Regions from separate parts of the Dryocola mayonis genome, predicted to be linked through region 2. Evidence: predicted binding sites of a transcription regulator. Region 2 holds the regulator's gene; the other holds the start of a gene.
What was found. Region 2 encodes PhoB, which activates phosphate uptake and scavenging genes when phosphate is short. Its sites were predicted from a motif close to CTGTCATAAAACTGNCNNAT; they were not measured.
Positions count from the first base shown of each region.

Region 1: the regulator PhoB is predicted to act here: its motif matches at 5,904-5,923, upstream of nudF (ADP-ribose diphosphatase).

Region 1 is NZ_CP150452.1:3,580,872-3,588,132, forward strand. Features, by position in the region: gene qseC (quorum sensing histidine kinase QseC) at 1-290, shown strand, start outside; gene WLO32_RS17335 (NAD(P)H-dependent oxidoreductase) at 400-981, shown strand; gene WLO32_RS17340 (putative quinol monooxygenase) at 1,013-1,330, shown strand; gene parE (DNA topoisomerase IV subunit B) at 1,405-3,300, opposite strand; gene yqiA (esterase YqiA) at 3,347-3,922, opposite strand; gene cpdA (3',5'-cyclic-AMP phosphodiesterase) at 3,922-4,749, opposite strand; gene WLO32_RS17360 (DUF1249 family protein) at 4,775-5,197, opposite strand; gene nudF (ADP-ribose diphosphatase) at 5,200-5,832, opposite strand; gene tolC (outer membrane channel protein TolC) at 6,044-7,261, shown strand, end outside.
Region 2 is NZ_CP150452.1:943,500-950,760, forward strand. Features, by position in the region: partial or broken gene sbcC (exonuclease subunit SbcC) at 1-2,520, opposite strand, end outside; partial or broken gene sbcD (exonuclease subunit SbcD) at 2,523-3,735, opposite strand; gene phoB (phosphate response regulator transcription factor PhoB) at 3,918-4,607, shown strand; partial or broken gene phoR (phosphate regulon sensor histidine kinase PhoR) at 4,630-5,935, shown strand; gene brnQ (branched-chain amino acid transporter carrier protein BrnQ) at 6,387-7,261, shown strand, end outside.

The DNA of each region.
Region 1 (7,261 bases), 1.6 Mb from region 2:
GCTTGATGGTGCGTAACGTGCTGGATAATGCGGTACGCTACAGCCCGCGGGGCAGCGCGGTCGCCGTTATTTTACAGCCGCGGGAAATTTGCATTACCGATAACGGGCCGGGCATCAGCCCTGAATTTTTACCCGCCTTAGGCAAAAGGTTCTTCCGCCCGCCGGGCCAGGAAAAAACAGGAAGCGGCCTTGGGCTTTCCATCGTCCAGCGCATCGCTGCTTTACACGGCATGCAGGCGCGGTTTTCTAACTCTGAAAGCGGCGGCTTTCAGGTGCGTATAAGCTGGTGACGAAAAGATTATTGCTTATCTGGCAAAAGTCTTTGCACATTTTGACCATTTTACCGTGACGGCGATCACGTTAGACTGCGCGTCAAACGCAATGATTCGAGGACTAACGATGAGCAAAATACTGATTATCAACGGCGCGAAAAAATTCGCCCACTCCAACGGCCAGCTAAACGACACCCTGACCGAAGTCGCGGAAAGCTTTTTGCGCGACCTCGGACATGATGTTCAGATTACCCGTACCGACAGCGAGTACGACGTAAAAGCTGAAGTCGAAAAATACCTCTGGGCCGACACCGTCATTTACCAGATGCCGGGCTGGTGGATGGGCGCGCCGTGGACCATGAAAAAATACATTGATGACGTGTTCACCGAAGGCCACGGCTCGCTGTACGCCAGCGACGGCCGTACCCGTTCAGACGCCGGGAAGAAATACGGCTCCGGCGGCCTGATTCAGGGCAAAACCTATATGCTTTCCCTGACCTGGAACGCACCGCTGCAGGCCTTTGAAGATAAAGAACAGTTCTTCCACGGCGTCGGCGTCGACGGTGTTTATCTGCCGTTCCATAAAGCCAACGAGTTTCTCGGCATGAAAGGCCTGCCGACCTTTATCGCAAACGACGTGATGAAGGTGCCGGACGTTCCACGCTTTGTTGCAGAATATCGCAAGCATCTCGGCGAAATTTTTGCTTAACTGTTGGTCTGCTTACAAAAAGGAGTTAGCCATGCTGACAGTGATAGCTGAAATTCGCACCCGCCCCGGCCAGCACCACCGCCAGGCCGTTCTGGATGCGTTTGCGAAAATTATTCCGACCGTGCTCGAAGAAGATGGCTGCTACGGCTACACGCCGCTGGTGGATCACAATGCACAGGTCGCGTTCCAGACTACCGCACCGGACTCTATCTTTATGGTGGAGAAATGGGAAACCGTTGCCCACCTGGAAGCCCACCTCGCTACGCCGCATATGAAAAACCACAGCGCCGCGGTGAAGGATGACGTGCTGGACATTCATATCCACATTCTGGAAGACGGCATCAAGTAATCCGCTGACGTCTTTTCAGTAATAAAAAAGGGAGCCGCTATGAATACCGGCTCCTTTTTTTATCCTGCGTCTCGTTACACGTCGAGATCGGCCATATCGCCTTTTTCCTGCAGCCAGTTACGGCGGTCTTCGGAACGTTTTTTGGCAAGCAGCATGTCCATCATGGCCAGCGTTTTATCGCTGTCTTCATCGCTGATGGTAAGCTGCACCAGGCGGCGGGTGTTCGGGTCAAGCGTGGTTTCGCGCAGCTGCAGCGGGTTCATCTCGCCCAGGCCTTTAAAGCGCTGTACGTTCGGCTTGCCCTTCTTACGCTTGAGCTGCTCCAGCACGCCGGCCTTCTCTTCTTCATCCAGCGCGTAGTACACCTCTTTTCCCAAATCGATGCGGTACAAAGGCGGCATCGCCACATACACGTGTCCGCCTTTGACCAGCGAGCGGAAATGGCGCACGAATAGCGCGCACAGCAGCGTTGCGATATGCAAACCATCGGAGTCTGCATCCGCGAGGATACAGATCTTGCCGTAGCGCAGCTGGCTTAAATCTTCGCTGTCCGGATCGATGCCGATGGCCACGGAGATATCGTGCACTTCCTGCGAGGCCAGCACTTCATCGGAAGAGACTTCCCAGGTGTTGAGGATCTTACCTTTAAGCGGCATGATCGCCTGATATTCGCGATCGCGCGCCTGTTTTGCGGAACCGCCTGCGGAATCCCCTTCCACCAGGAACAGCTCGGTGCGGCTGAGATCCTGCGCGGTGCAGTCCGCCAGTTTGCCAGGCAGCGCCGGGCCGCTGGTGAGCTTCTTACGCACCACTTTTTTGGCCGCGCGCATGCGGCGCTGGGCGCTGGAGATGGCCAGCTCCGCCAGCTGTTCCGCCGCCTGAATATTCTGGTTCAGCCACAGGCTGAAGGCATCTTTCACCACGCCTGAGACAAAAGCCGCGCACTGGCGGGATGAGAGGCGTTCTTTGGTCTGGCCGGCAAACTGCGGATCCTGCATTTTGACTGAAAGCACGTAGGCGCAGCGCTCCCAGATATCGTCCGCCGAGAGTTTTACCCCGCGCGGCAGAATGTTGCGGTATTCGCAGAATTCACGCATTGCATCAAGCAGGCCCTGACGCAGGCCGTTGACGTGCGTACCGCCCTGCATGGTCGGGATCAGGTTGACGTAGCTTTCCGTCAACAGCTCGCCGCCTTCCGGCAGCCAGAGCAGCGCCCAGTCAACCTCTTCGGTATCGCCGGCGAAGTTGCCGATAAATGGCGCTTCCGGCAGCGTGACAAGCCCGTTTACCGCTTCGCTAAGATAGTCTTTCAGGCCGTCCTGGTAGCACCAGCGCTGTTCCGTATTATTCACTTTATCGGTAAAGGTGATTTCAACGCCCGGACAAAGCACCGCTTTGGCCTTCAGCAGGTGGCTTAAGCGTGAGACGGAGAAGCGCGGGCTGTCGAAGAAGGTTTCGTCCGGCCAGAAGTGAACGCTGGTGCCGGTGTTGCGTTTGCCGCAGGTGCCGACCACCTGCAGGTCCTGCACCTTATCGCCGTTTTCGAAGGCGATGCTGTAGACCTGCGCATCGCGGCGAACGGTAACCTCCACTCGTCTGGACAGGGCGTTGACAACGGAAATGCCCACCCCGTGCAGACCGCCGGAGAACTGATAGTTTTTATTGGAGAATTTACCGCCCGCGTGCAGGCGGCAGAGGATCAGCTCGACCGCGGGCACCCCTTCTTCCGGGTGGATATCTACCGGCATGCCGCGCCCGTCATCGATAACTTCTAATGACTGGTCGGCATGGAGAATAACATCAACACGCTTAGCATGGCCTGCCAGCGCTTCATCCACGCTGTTATCAATGACTTCCTGGCCCAGGTGGTTTGGGCGGGTGGTGTCGGTGTACATCCCCGGACGGCGGCGAACCGGCTCAAGCCCGGTGAGTACCTCAATGGCATCGGCGTTATAACTGGATTGCGTCATGGTTTATTCGTTCAGATAGCGAAACAGAGAATCGGCCGACCCGGCCTCAATGCAGACCGAGGAAGTCGACAAGCTGTGTGAAATAATCTTCGAAGCCCACAAAGGCATGATTGCCGCCGGATTCCACCGTCTGGCGACAGGAGGTGTAATAAGCCACCGCCTGGCGGTAATCGAGCACTTCATCACCCGTTTGTTGCAGCAGCCAGATGAGATCCGGCGCTTCAAGCGGGTCAACCTGCATGACTTTAAGATCGTAAATATGGCGAGACTCTAGCACATATTGCTGGCCGGTGTAGGGGTTCTCGTTGGCGCCAAGATAATCCGCCAGCAATTCAAAAGGCCGCACCGCGGGATTGACGACTACCGCCGGCAGCATAAAGCATTGCGACAGCCAGGTGGCGTAGTAGCCGCCTAATGAAGAGCCCACCACGCCAAGCGGCTCGCCGCCGTGCTCAAGCACCAGCGACTCCAGCAGCTCTGCGGCTTCGCCAGGATATGGCGGCAGCTGAGGCACCACCATTTCTATATGCGGATGGTGCCCGGCAAGCCACGCCTGCAGGCTTGTCGCCTTGGCTGAACGCGGGGAGCTGTTAAAGCCGTGCAGGTAGAGTAGCGTTGACATCAGTATCCTTCTGAAGCGGTATCAGGATTAAATACTGCGCCCTTCAGACGGCATACCTCGGTGGTGACGGCGCCGTCCGGATGCAGCTCCAGCCAGCGCCAGCCGGGCTCGATAGTATCTAACGTGAAGTTGGCGCAATGCGGCTTAAACTGCACGCAGGTGGAAGGCGTCGCCAGCATACGGCGGCCGTTCCAGTCGAGATCCAACTCCTGGTGAATATGCCCGCACAGCAGGGCCTTCACCTGAGGATAATTGACCAGCACGTTATCGAGCTCCTGCGCGTTACGCAGGCTGTGCTGATCGAGCCAGCTGCAGCCCGCGGGCAAAGGATGATGGTGGAGCAGCAAGAGAGTGTGACGCTCGGGAGCGGCGGCTAATTTACGTTCCAGCCATTCGAGCTGATATTCGCTCAGTTCGCCATGCGGCACGCCAAAGACCTGGCTGTCCAGCAGCAGCACCTGCCAGCCGTTGCCGATATAGACCAGCTTTGAGGCCGAGATTCCCGCTTCGTGCAACGCGCTGTACATCGCCGGCTGAAAGTCGTGGTTGCCCGGCAGCCAGACGCAGGGCGCAGCAATTCGCGCGATCCCCTCAGCAAAGTGCTGATAGGCCTGCGCGCTGTGGTCCTGGGCCAGATCCCCGGTGGCGACGATCAGATCGCAGTGACGGTTCTCGGCGAGGATGGCCGCCAGCACCGCCTGGTAGCTTTCCCAGGTGTTGATGCCAAGCAGCGTTTCATTCTTTCCAGAGAATAGGTGGGTATCGGTAATTTGCAGTATCCTGATACGGCCCCCACCGGCCACAGGAAGATTTAACAGGCTTTCCAAATGGTGTCCTTAGGTTTCACACTCTCTAACAAACCGGAACCGCCATCGCTCCATGCGCCAAACAGTAGCGCAGCCAATCAGCAAGAAACTGGTTAATTTGATGCTTTTCGTCGCGTTGATGCAACTTTTTATTAGGATAATCATAACGTGCTTTAAAGCGGAAGATCTGCTGGCTTGAACACACTTCCGCGACCATCGCGTCATGGTAAAGCCTGACGGACATAGACGGCAGGCTCCAGTAGCTTACGCTCGGCGCGGTTTGCTCTATCTCAACAAGCGTAGTGTAGCGAGTGGATTCAAGGACGGTCAGCCGATAGCGGGCGCTATTAACCTGATAGGTTACGGTTTCGCCTGGCGCATCGTTGCGCGGCAGCAGGCGGCGCAGCTGGGCGAAATTGGTTTCGCACAGGCGCATCATTTCAGGAAAGTCAGGCGTATAGCGCTTCATAGTTAATCGTTCCACTCAATTCTCAGTTTTTCATAATGCAGCTGCAGCCATTGCAAAGCGATGACTGAGGCAGCGTTGTCGATAATCCCCTCTTCTACCAGCTGGTAAGCCTTTTCCCGGCTCACCACATGAACACGAATATCTTCGTTTTCATCCACCAGGCCGTGAATTCCTTCAGCGGCGGTGGCATCCACTTCGCCCACGAGCACGGATGACCGCTCGGTGGTTCCTCCCGGGCTTGCCAGATAGCTGAGCACCGGTTTTGTGCGCCCAACCACCAGTCCTGCTTCTTCCACCGCTTCCCGACGCGCGACGTCCTCGACGCTTTCGCCTTCTTCAATCATTCCGGCAATCAGCTCAAGCAGCCACGGCGTGTCGCTCGTGTCGTAAGCGGCGATTCGAATCTGCTCAATCAGCACAACTTCATCACGCGCAGGGTCATAGGGTAGCAGCACCGCCGCATGTCCGCGTTCAAAAATTTCACGCCGCACTTCACCGCTCATTTCGCCATTGAATAAACGGTGGCGAAAACGATAAAGATCGAGCGAAAAAAACCCGCGATAAAGCGTTTCCCGTGCAATAATTTCAACATCGTTTTTGGCTAACGTGACAAGCTTATTCTTAGGCTGACTCATGATGATGTCCTGATGGGTAATGGTAATGAAATGAGCGTTTTCAACCCTGTTTGACTGCCGTTTCATTTGCTATGTGGTAGATTGATGAAAATTCCGGATGGATGGCACATTACGCCAACCCGCCCCGCTGGCCGTCTCTGTTAGAATCGGCAAATATTTCGTCTCAAACAGCGCTAACAAAAACAATTTTGCTTCACAACAAGGAATGCAAATGAAGAAACTGCTCCCAATCCTTATCGGTCTGAGCCTAACGGGTTTCAGCGCCATGAGCCAGGCAGAAAACCTGATGCAGGTTTATCAGCAGGCACGTCTTAGCAACCCGGATTTACGTAAATCCGCCGCAGACCGTGACGCCGCATTCGAGAAAATCAACGAAGCACGCAGCCCGTTATTACCACAGCTCGGCCTTGGTGCAGATTACAGCTACACTAACGGCTTTCGCGATCAGAACGGTGTTAATACCAGCGGAACCAGCGCTTCATTATCCTTAACGCAAACCATTTTTGATATGTCGAAATGGCGCGCGCTGACGCTGCAGGAAAAATCTGCCGGCATCCAGGACGTGACCTATCAGACCGATCAGCAAACGCTGATCCTGAACACCGCGACGGCCTATTTTAACGTGCTAAACGCCATTGACTCGCTTTCTTATACCGAAGCGCAGAAACAGGCGACCTATCGTCAGTTAGATCAAACTACGCAGCGTTTTAACGTAGGCCTGGTTGCTATTACCGACGTTCAGAACGCCCGTGCGCAGTACGACACTATTCTGGCTAATGAAGTCACGGCGCGTAATAACCTGGACAACGCGGTGGAACAACTCCGCCAGGTTACCGGCAACTACTATCCGTCGCTGGCATCTTTGAATGTAGACACTTTCAAAACGAATAAACCGGATGCGGTCAATAACCTGCTTAAAGAAGCTGAGAACCGTAACCTGTCCCTGCTGCAGGCTCGTTTAAGCCAGGATCTGGCCCGCGAACAAATTCGCTATGCGCAAACCGGCCACATGCCAACGGTAGGTTTAACCGCCTCTACCGGCGTTTCTGATACCAGCTACAGCGGTTCTAAAACCAACACCCAGCAGTATGACGACAGCAACGTCGGCCAGAACAAAATCGGTCTGAACTTCTCCCTGCCGTTATATCAGGGCGGCCAGGTTAATTCTCAGGTCAAACAAGCGCAGTACAGCTTTGTCGGCGCCAGTGAACAGCTCGAAAGCGCGCACCGCAGCGTCGTGCAGAACGTTCGCTCCTCCTTCAATAACGTGAATGCCTCCATCAGCACCATTAATGCTTACAAACAGGCCGTCGTGTCTGCGCAAAGCTCGCTGGATGCTAACGAAGCCGGCTATTCCGTAGGTACGCGTACTATCGTTGACGTGCTGAACGCGACAACCGATCTGTATAACGCCAAGCAGCAGCTCTCC
Region 2 (7,261 bases):
TGATGAAGCTGGGCAAGCTGCTGCTGCAGATAATCCAGGGTCGCATCCGCGGCCAGCGTTTGCGGACGGGCCGATTTGTGTTGCGCAAGCGCCTGCTCCGCCTGCTGGCAAAGAATGATTTGCTGCTGATGCTGCTGCTCAAGCCGTTGTTTTTTCGCTTCCAGCTGCTGGCGCTCATGCTCGTCGAGCAGGGCCGCCTGGAACGCGGCGGCCTCAGGGAAGGGGCTGGCCGCCAGCGCGCTCAGGAACTGCTCCTTTGCCCGGGCCGCGCGGGTTTCTTCCTGCTGCCGCTGCTGCTGCAACGTTTTCCATTCGCTTGCAAGAGAAATGCAGTCGCTGTGCAGGCGATGCCAGTTTTGCAGCGCAAGAGCCTGCTCATTTTCAGGCAGCGGCGGTGGCGCGGTGCCGTCGTCAACGAAAGCGGTTAACACGCCGTCCAGCGTGGTGAGCTGCTGCTGTAAATGCGGCAGCCGTTCATGCTGTTGCTGCCACCGCTGCGATTCCTGCAGGCGCTGCTCAAGCCAGCTGTTTTCTTCCCCGTGAGGCGGATGCTGCAGGCCCGCTTTTTCGAGCGCGGCATTCAGCTCATCGCGCCCGGAGGCCATCTCCGCTTCCAGCCTGGCGTACTGCAGCTGCGCCTTAGCCAGCAGCTCCTCCTGCACGATTCTCTGGCTGAGCTGGTTTAGCTGCCGTTCGCGCCGCTCTGCGTCTTCGAGCCAGGCGTTGAGATCGTCTTCCGCAGTCAATTCCAGCTGCAGTTCGGCGCACAGCTGCTGCCAGCGGGCGCGCAGCGCGGCCTCTTCTTCATTAAGCGCCTTAACCGCGGCGGTAAGCTTCGCCTGCTGCTGGCGCTGCGCTTCCAGCAAGGCCCCTGGCCGCCGAACCTTGTTCCGCCAGCGTCGCGACCTCCCGTTGCAGCGCGCTCAGGCGCTGCTGGTTTTCATCGGGCCGTAAAGCCTGGTACTCCGCAACCGCCGGATGCTGAGTGGAGCCGCACAGCGGGCAGGGTTGGTCGGGCTGCAGATGCGCGCGCTCGGCCTCCAGCCTGACGATGCGCTGCTCCATTTCGCACACTTTCTCCAGGTCGTCCGCATGCTGACGCTTGTCTTTATATTGCTGACGCTTTAGCGCCAGCTCCGCATCGCCTTTCGCTAACTGCTCTTCGAGCGTCGCGATCTCCTGCTGCTGCTGTTTTTTATGTTTGAGCAGTGAAACAAGCTGCGGCTGCAGGGTGGCAAGCTGCTGGCGACGGGGGCGAGCGGCGACTAACGCCTGTAGCTGAGCGCTCGCTTCGTCAGCGCTTAGCTTCAGTTCAGCCGCGGGCAAAGCCTGGAGTTTTTGCTGCCCGGCGAGAATATCGCGCTGCAGGGCCTGCAGCTGGGCGGTATCGCGCTGTTGCTGATTAAAGGCCATGCGCCAGCCGGCAAGCTCGGCGCCCCACAGCCGGAAGCGATCGTGCGTTGTCAGCCACTCCTGCAAACGCGCGGTTTCTGCGGCAAGTTCCGCTGTCCTGGCCGCCGCGAACAGCCGCGTTTGCTGGCGGCGCTGCGTCGCCTGTTGTAAGCGAGCGTTTACTTTATCTGCCTGAGCCAGCGTGCTTTGCAAAGCGGCCTGCTGCTCCTGCAGGCGCTGCCAGTGCGGACGCAGCTTCTCGGCGGGCTGGGCCAGCGTCAGTTTTTCCAGCTGCGGGGCGGCGTCCTGCAGGGCCTGGCCCGCGGCGGCAAGGGAAAGTCTGGCCTGGCTATGCCTGCTATCGAGCTGTTCAAGCTGGCTTAACCACTGCTGGTTTAGCTGCAGCTTCTGCTGTTCGGCGAGCAGGTTTTTTTCATCAAGAGTGAGCGCCTGCAAACTTGCGGCCAACTGCTGCTGTTGCTCTTCGTCCAGCAGCGCCACGCCCGCCGCCTGAAGCTGCAGCTGCTCAAGCTGGCCGCGTACGTTTTTGTGATTTTCAAACACCGCGGCGGAGACCAGGCCGTAAATCTCCGTGCCGGTCAGCTCTTCAAGCAGCGAGGCGCGGTCGTTGGCGTCGGCATTTAAAAAGGCGGCGAACTGTCCTTGCGAAAGCATCATTGAGCGGGTGAAGCGGTCGTAATCCAGCCCGGTTAATTTTGCGGTGTACTCAAGCTTGTCTTTAACTTTATCGGCGACGATTTTGCCGGTTGCCACTTCCGCAAGCTCGACGCGCGGGGCCTGAAGATTGCCGTTTACCGCATTGCGCGCGCGGTTCTGGCTCCAGAATGCGCGGTACGCCACGCCTTTGACCTCAAATTCAACTTCCGCCAGGCACTCGGCGGTATCGCGCGTCATTAAATCGTTCTGCGACTGCGAAACCGTATTGAGGCGCGGCGTCTTATGGTAAAGGGCAAGGCAAATGGCGTCTAAAAGCGTGGTTTTCCCCGCGCCCGTTGGGCCGGTGATGGCGAAAAGCCCGTTGCTGGCAAAGGGCTCCAGGGTGAAATCTATCTTCCATTCGCCTTTTAAGGAGTTGAGGTTTTTCAGGCGCAGGCTGAGGATTTTCATGCTTATTCCTCCGTATCCTGCAGGCCGGCGACGGTGCGGGCGAACAGGGTGCGCAGGCGCTGGCCGCGCTCTTCGGTTGTCTCTTCCTGCGCCAGGCGACGCTCAAACACTTCTTCCACGGTCAGCTCGCTCAGGGTTTCTTTATGGCTTTGGGCGAGGACGCGATCGCGCTGTTCCCGGCTGCGGCGCAGCAGCACCACCTCGACCGGCAGGCTTTCCGTCAGCTGCTGAATATGGCGCTGTATATCGTGCAGATATTCATCGGTGGCGATTTCGATATCCAGCCAGACTTTTGGCTCGCAAGACGCATCCCGCCACTGCTCAAGCTGCCGTTCGATTTCGCTCAGCGAGCCTTTTATGACCGCCAGCGGCTGGCTGACGGGCACGGGAAGAGCGGTCACCTCATGCAGCGTGCCTTCGGCAAATTCCACCAGGTATACGCTTTTGGCTTTGCCGGTTTCATCAAAGCTCAGGGAAATGGGCGAGCCGCTGTAGCGGATATGTTCCGTGCCGCCAATCAGCTGCGCACGGTGAATATGCCCGAGGGCGATGTAGTCGGCCGGCGGGAAATTTTGCGCCGGGAAGGCGTCCAGCGTGCCGATGTAGATATCGCGTACGGCGTCCGTTTTGGTCACGCCTACGGTGGTTAAATGGCCGGTGGCGATAATCGGCAGCTTTTGTTCGCCGCGAACGGCCAGCGCGGCGGCGTGGCACTGCTGGTAGTGTTCGGTGATGGCTTCCATTAATGAACGCTGTTTTTCATGGCCGCTAAGCCCCGCCCGGCTGCTTTGAATATCGCGCGGGCGTAAAAATGGAATCGGGCAGAGGATCGCGCCGGGGGTGCCGTCTTTTTTATTCAGCACCAGCGTTTGTTCGCTCGCATCGTGGCGAGCGCTGGCGATAACCGAGGTATTCAGGCAGGCCAGCAGCTCGCGGGACTCGTTGAGCGTGGCGACGGAGTCGTGGTTCCCGGCGAGAACGATTAGCCGGCAGCCGGTGGCTTGCAGCTGCACCACAAAACGGTTGTAAAGCTCGCGGGCGTAGCTCGGCGGCGAGCCGGTATCAAAGATATCGCCCGCAACGATTATCGCATCCACGCTATGCTCGACCGCGGCCCTGCAGCAGCCAGTCGAGAAAAGCCTGATGTTCCGGCCCGCGGCTTTTGGTGTAAAAGTTCTGACCGAGGTGCCAGTCCGATGTGTGGATAATGCGCATAATCCGTCCTGTGGCAAAAAAGCGTGTGGAGATTATAAGGGCAGTCGTCACGAAGGGCACTTCCGCGCGTCATAATTCAAGGCAATACGTCATCTGGCCGTTATTTTTTTCATAAATCTGTCATAAATCTGACGCATACTGTCGCACAAATCAGCAATGGCATTGTTTAAACAGGGCAAAACATGGCGAAGCGTATTTTAGTCGTAGAAGATGAAGCTCCAATCCGTGAGATGGTGAGCTTCGTGCTCGAACAAAACGGTTTTCAGCCAGTAGAAGCGGAAGATTATGACGCCGCCGTGAATCTTCTTATCGAACCTTTCCCCGATCTGATCCTGCTCGACTGGATGCTCCCCGGCGGCTCCGGCATTCAGTTTATTAAGCACCTCAAACGCGAGGCGCTGACCAGAGAAATTCCCGTTATGATGCTGACCGCGCGCGGCGAAGAGGAAGACCGCGTGCGCGGCCTGGAAGTGGGCGCGGATGATTATATCACCAAGCCGTTTTCGCCTAAGGAGCTGGTGGCGCGCATCAAGGCCGTCATGCGCCGTATTTCGCCAATGGCGGTGGAAGAGGTTATTGAAATGCAGGGGCTAAGCCTCGACCCGTCGTCGCACCGCGTGATGACCGGTGAAAATCCTCTTGATATGGGCCCGACGGAGTTTAAGCTTTTACACTTCTTTATGACGCATCCGGAACGGGTTTACAGCCGCGAACAGCTGCTCAATCACGTTTGGGGCACCAACGTGTACGTTGAGGATCGCACGGTGGATGTGCATATCCGACGTTTGCGCAAGGCGCTGGAACTAAGCGGCCATGACCGCATGGTGCAAACGGTACGCGGCACGGGCTATCGCTTCTCGACCCGTTTTTAGTTTCCTTACAGGAGTGTGACGCGTGCTCGAACGCTTGTCATGGAAAAGGCTGGTACTGGAGCTGATGCTCTGCTGTTTACCGGCGGTCATCCTCGGGCTGATTTTTGGCCACCTTCCCTGGTTTTTACTGGCGGCGGTTACCGCTTTGCTGGCCTGGCATTTCTGGAATTTACTGCGCCTTTCCTGGTGGCTGTGGGTCGACCGCAGCATGACGCCGCCGCCGGGGCGGGGCAGCTGGGAACCTTTGCTCTACGGCCTGCATCAGATGCAGCTGCGCAACAAGAAACGGCGTAAGGAGCTGGGAAATCTGATTAAGCGCTTTCGCAGCGGGGCCGAATCGCTGCCGGACGCGGTGGTGCTGACCACGGAAGAAGGAACGATTTTCTGGTGCAACGGCCTGGCGCAGCAGCTGCTCGGGCCTGCGCTGGCCGGACGATAACGGCCAGAATATCCTTAACTTATTGCGCTATCCGGAATTTACCCGCTACTTAACCGATAAAGAATTTACCCGTCCGCTGACCCTGGTGCTGAACAACGGGCGCCACCTGGAGTTTCGCGTGATGTCCTACAGCGAAGAGCAGTGGCTGCTGGTGGCGCGCGACGTGACGCAGATGCACCAGTTGGAAGGCGCAAGGCGCAACTTTTTTGCCAACGTCAGCCATGAGCTGCGCACGCCGCTAACGGTGCTGCAGGGCTACCTGGAGATGATGCAGGACCAGAGCCTGGAAGGGCCGCTGCGGGATAAAGCGCTGGGAACCATGCGCGAGCAGACGTCGCGTATGGAGGGGCTGGTGAAGCAGCTGCTGACGCTATCGCGCATTGAGGCGGCGCCGGCGATGGCGCTGAACGAAAAGATCGACGTGCCGCTGATGCTGCGCGTGGTGGAGCGCGAGGCGCAGACGCTAAGCCAGCAAAAGCAGACGCTGCGGTTTGAGGTCGACCCGGAGCTGAAGGTCTTCGGCAACGAGGAGCAGCTGCGCAGCGCAATTTCGAACCTCGTTTACAACGCCGTGAATCATACACCTGAAGGCACGCATATTACCGTCAGCTGGCAAAAGGCGCCGCAGGGGGCGAAATTCAGCGTGGCGGATAACGGGCCGGGCATCTCGGCGGAGCATATTCCGCGGCTGACGGAGCGTTTCTACCGCGTGGATAAAGCGCGCTCCAGGCAAACGGGCGGCAGCGGGCTGGGGCTTGCAATCGTCAAGCACGCCCTGAGCCACCACGAGGCGCGGCTGGAGATCGAAAGCCGGCCGGGCAAGGGCACCACTTTTTCTTTTGTGCTGCCCGAGCGGCTGATCGTCAGCGAAAAGGCAACGGCTCTGTAACGCAACGGGCGGGTAGCGCTGTGCTTACCCGTCCGGCTTTTGAGTATTTTTTAATCAAATCTGTCAATTTCTCTTTCCAGTCGCCGGTAATTGTGCGTTTTTTGCCCGCCTGTTAACCAAATTTCGTCAGCTGTTGCTAAAATGACCGCATGATGCACCATAATAATTTCCGATAATTGAATTTATCCACTGCATTTGTGGTTAATTTAAGGATATCAATCTGGTTTCCCGATCCCTTCTTGTCTTCAAACGCTATAAGCGTTTTAATTGCGCCCCTGGTGTTACCAGACCGACTGAATTTGCGTGGTAATTCGACCAACTATTCTTCGCCGCCGATCGGGATCAGTATTTTCCGCTGTCGATAACTGGATACGCCACTTTTTTGCCATGCTGTACGGCAGAGAAATTTGAAAAAACTCAACACCACACATCCACAGGCTGCAATTATTTTATGACCCATCATTTAAAATCTCGCGACATCATCGCTTTGGGCTTCATGACCTTTGCGTTATTTGTCGGCGCGGGCAATATCATTTTCCCTCCGATGGTTGGCTTACAGGCCGGCGAACACGTCTGGATGGCCTCGCTTGGCTTCCTGGTGACCGCCGTGGGTCTGCCGGTTCTGACCATTGTCGCCATTGCCCGCGTGGGCGGCGGTATTGACAGCCTGAGCTCGCCGATTGGCCGTCGCGCAGGCGTGCTGCTGGCCACCATTTGCTATCTGGCCGTCGGCCCGCTGTTCGCCACGCCGCGCACCGCGACCGTTTCTTTTGAGGTGGGCATCGCGCCCCTGACGGGAACGGGCGAACTGCCGCTGTTTATCTACAGCCTTATCTATTTCGCCATGGTTATCGGCATCTCCCTGTATCCGGGCAAGCTGCTTGATACCGTCGGGCACGTGCTGGCGCCGGTGAAAATCGTCGCGCTTCTGGTGCTGGCCGCCGGCGCCGTGCTGTGGCCTGCGGGCGGCATCAGCACCGCCACCGAAGCCTATCAGAATGCCGCGTTTTCCAACGGCTTCGTGAACGGTTACCTGACGATGGATACCCTGGCTTCGCTGGTGTTCGGCATAGTTATCGTCAACGCGGCCCGCTCGCGCGGCGTCACCGAGTCCCGCCTGCTGACGCGCTACACCATCTGGGCCGGCCTGATTGCCGGCGTTGGCCTGACGCTTATCTATCTGGCGCTGTTCCGCCTGGGTTCCGACAGCGCCACGCTCGTTGCCGATCAGAACGCCAACGGCGCCGCGATCCTGCATGCCTACGTGGCCCATACCTTCGGCGGCGCGGGCAGCTTCTTCCTGGCCGCGCTGATTTTCCTCGCCTG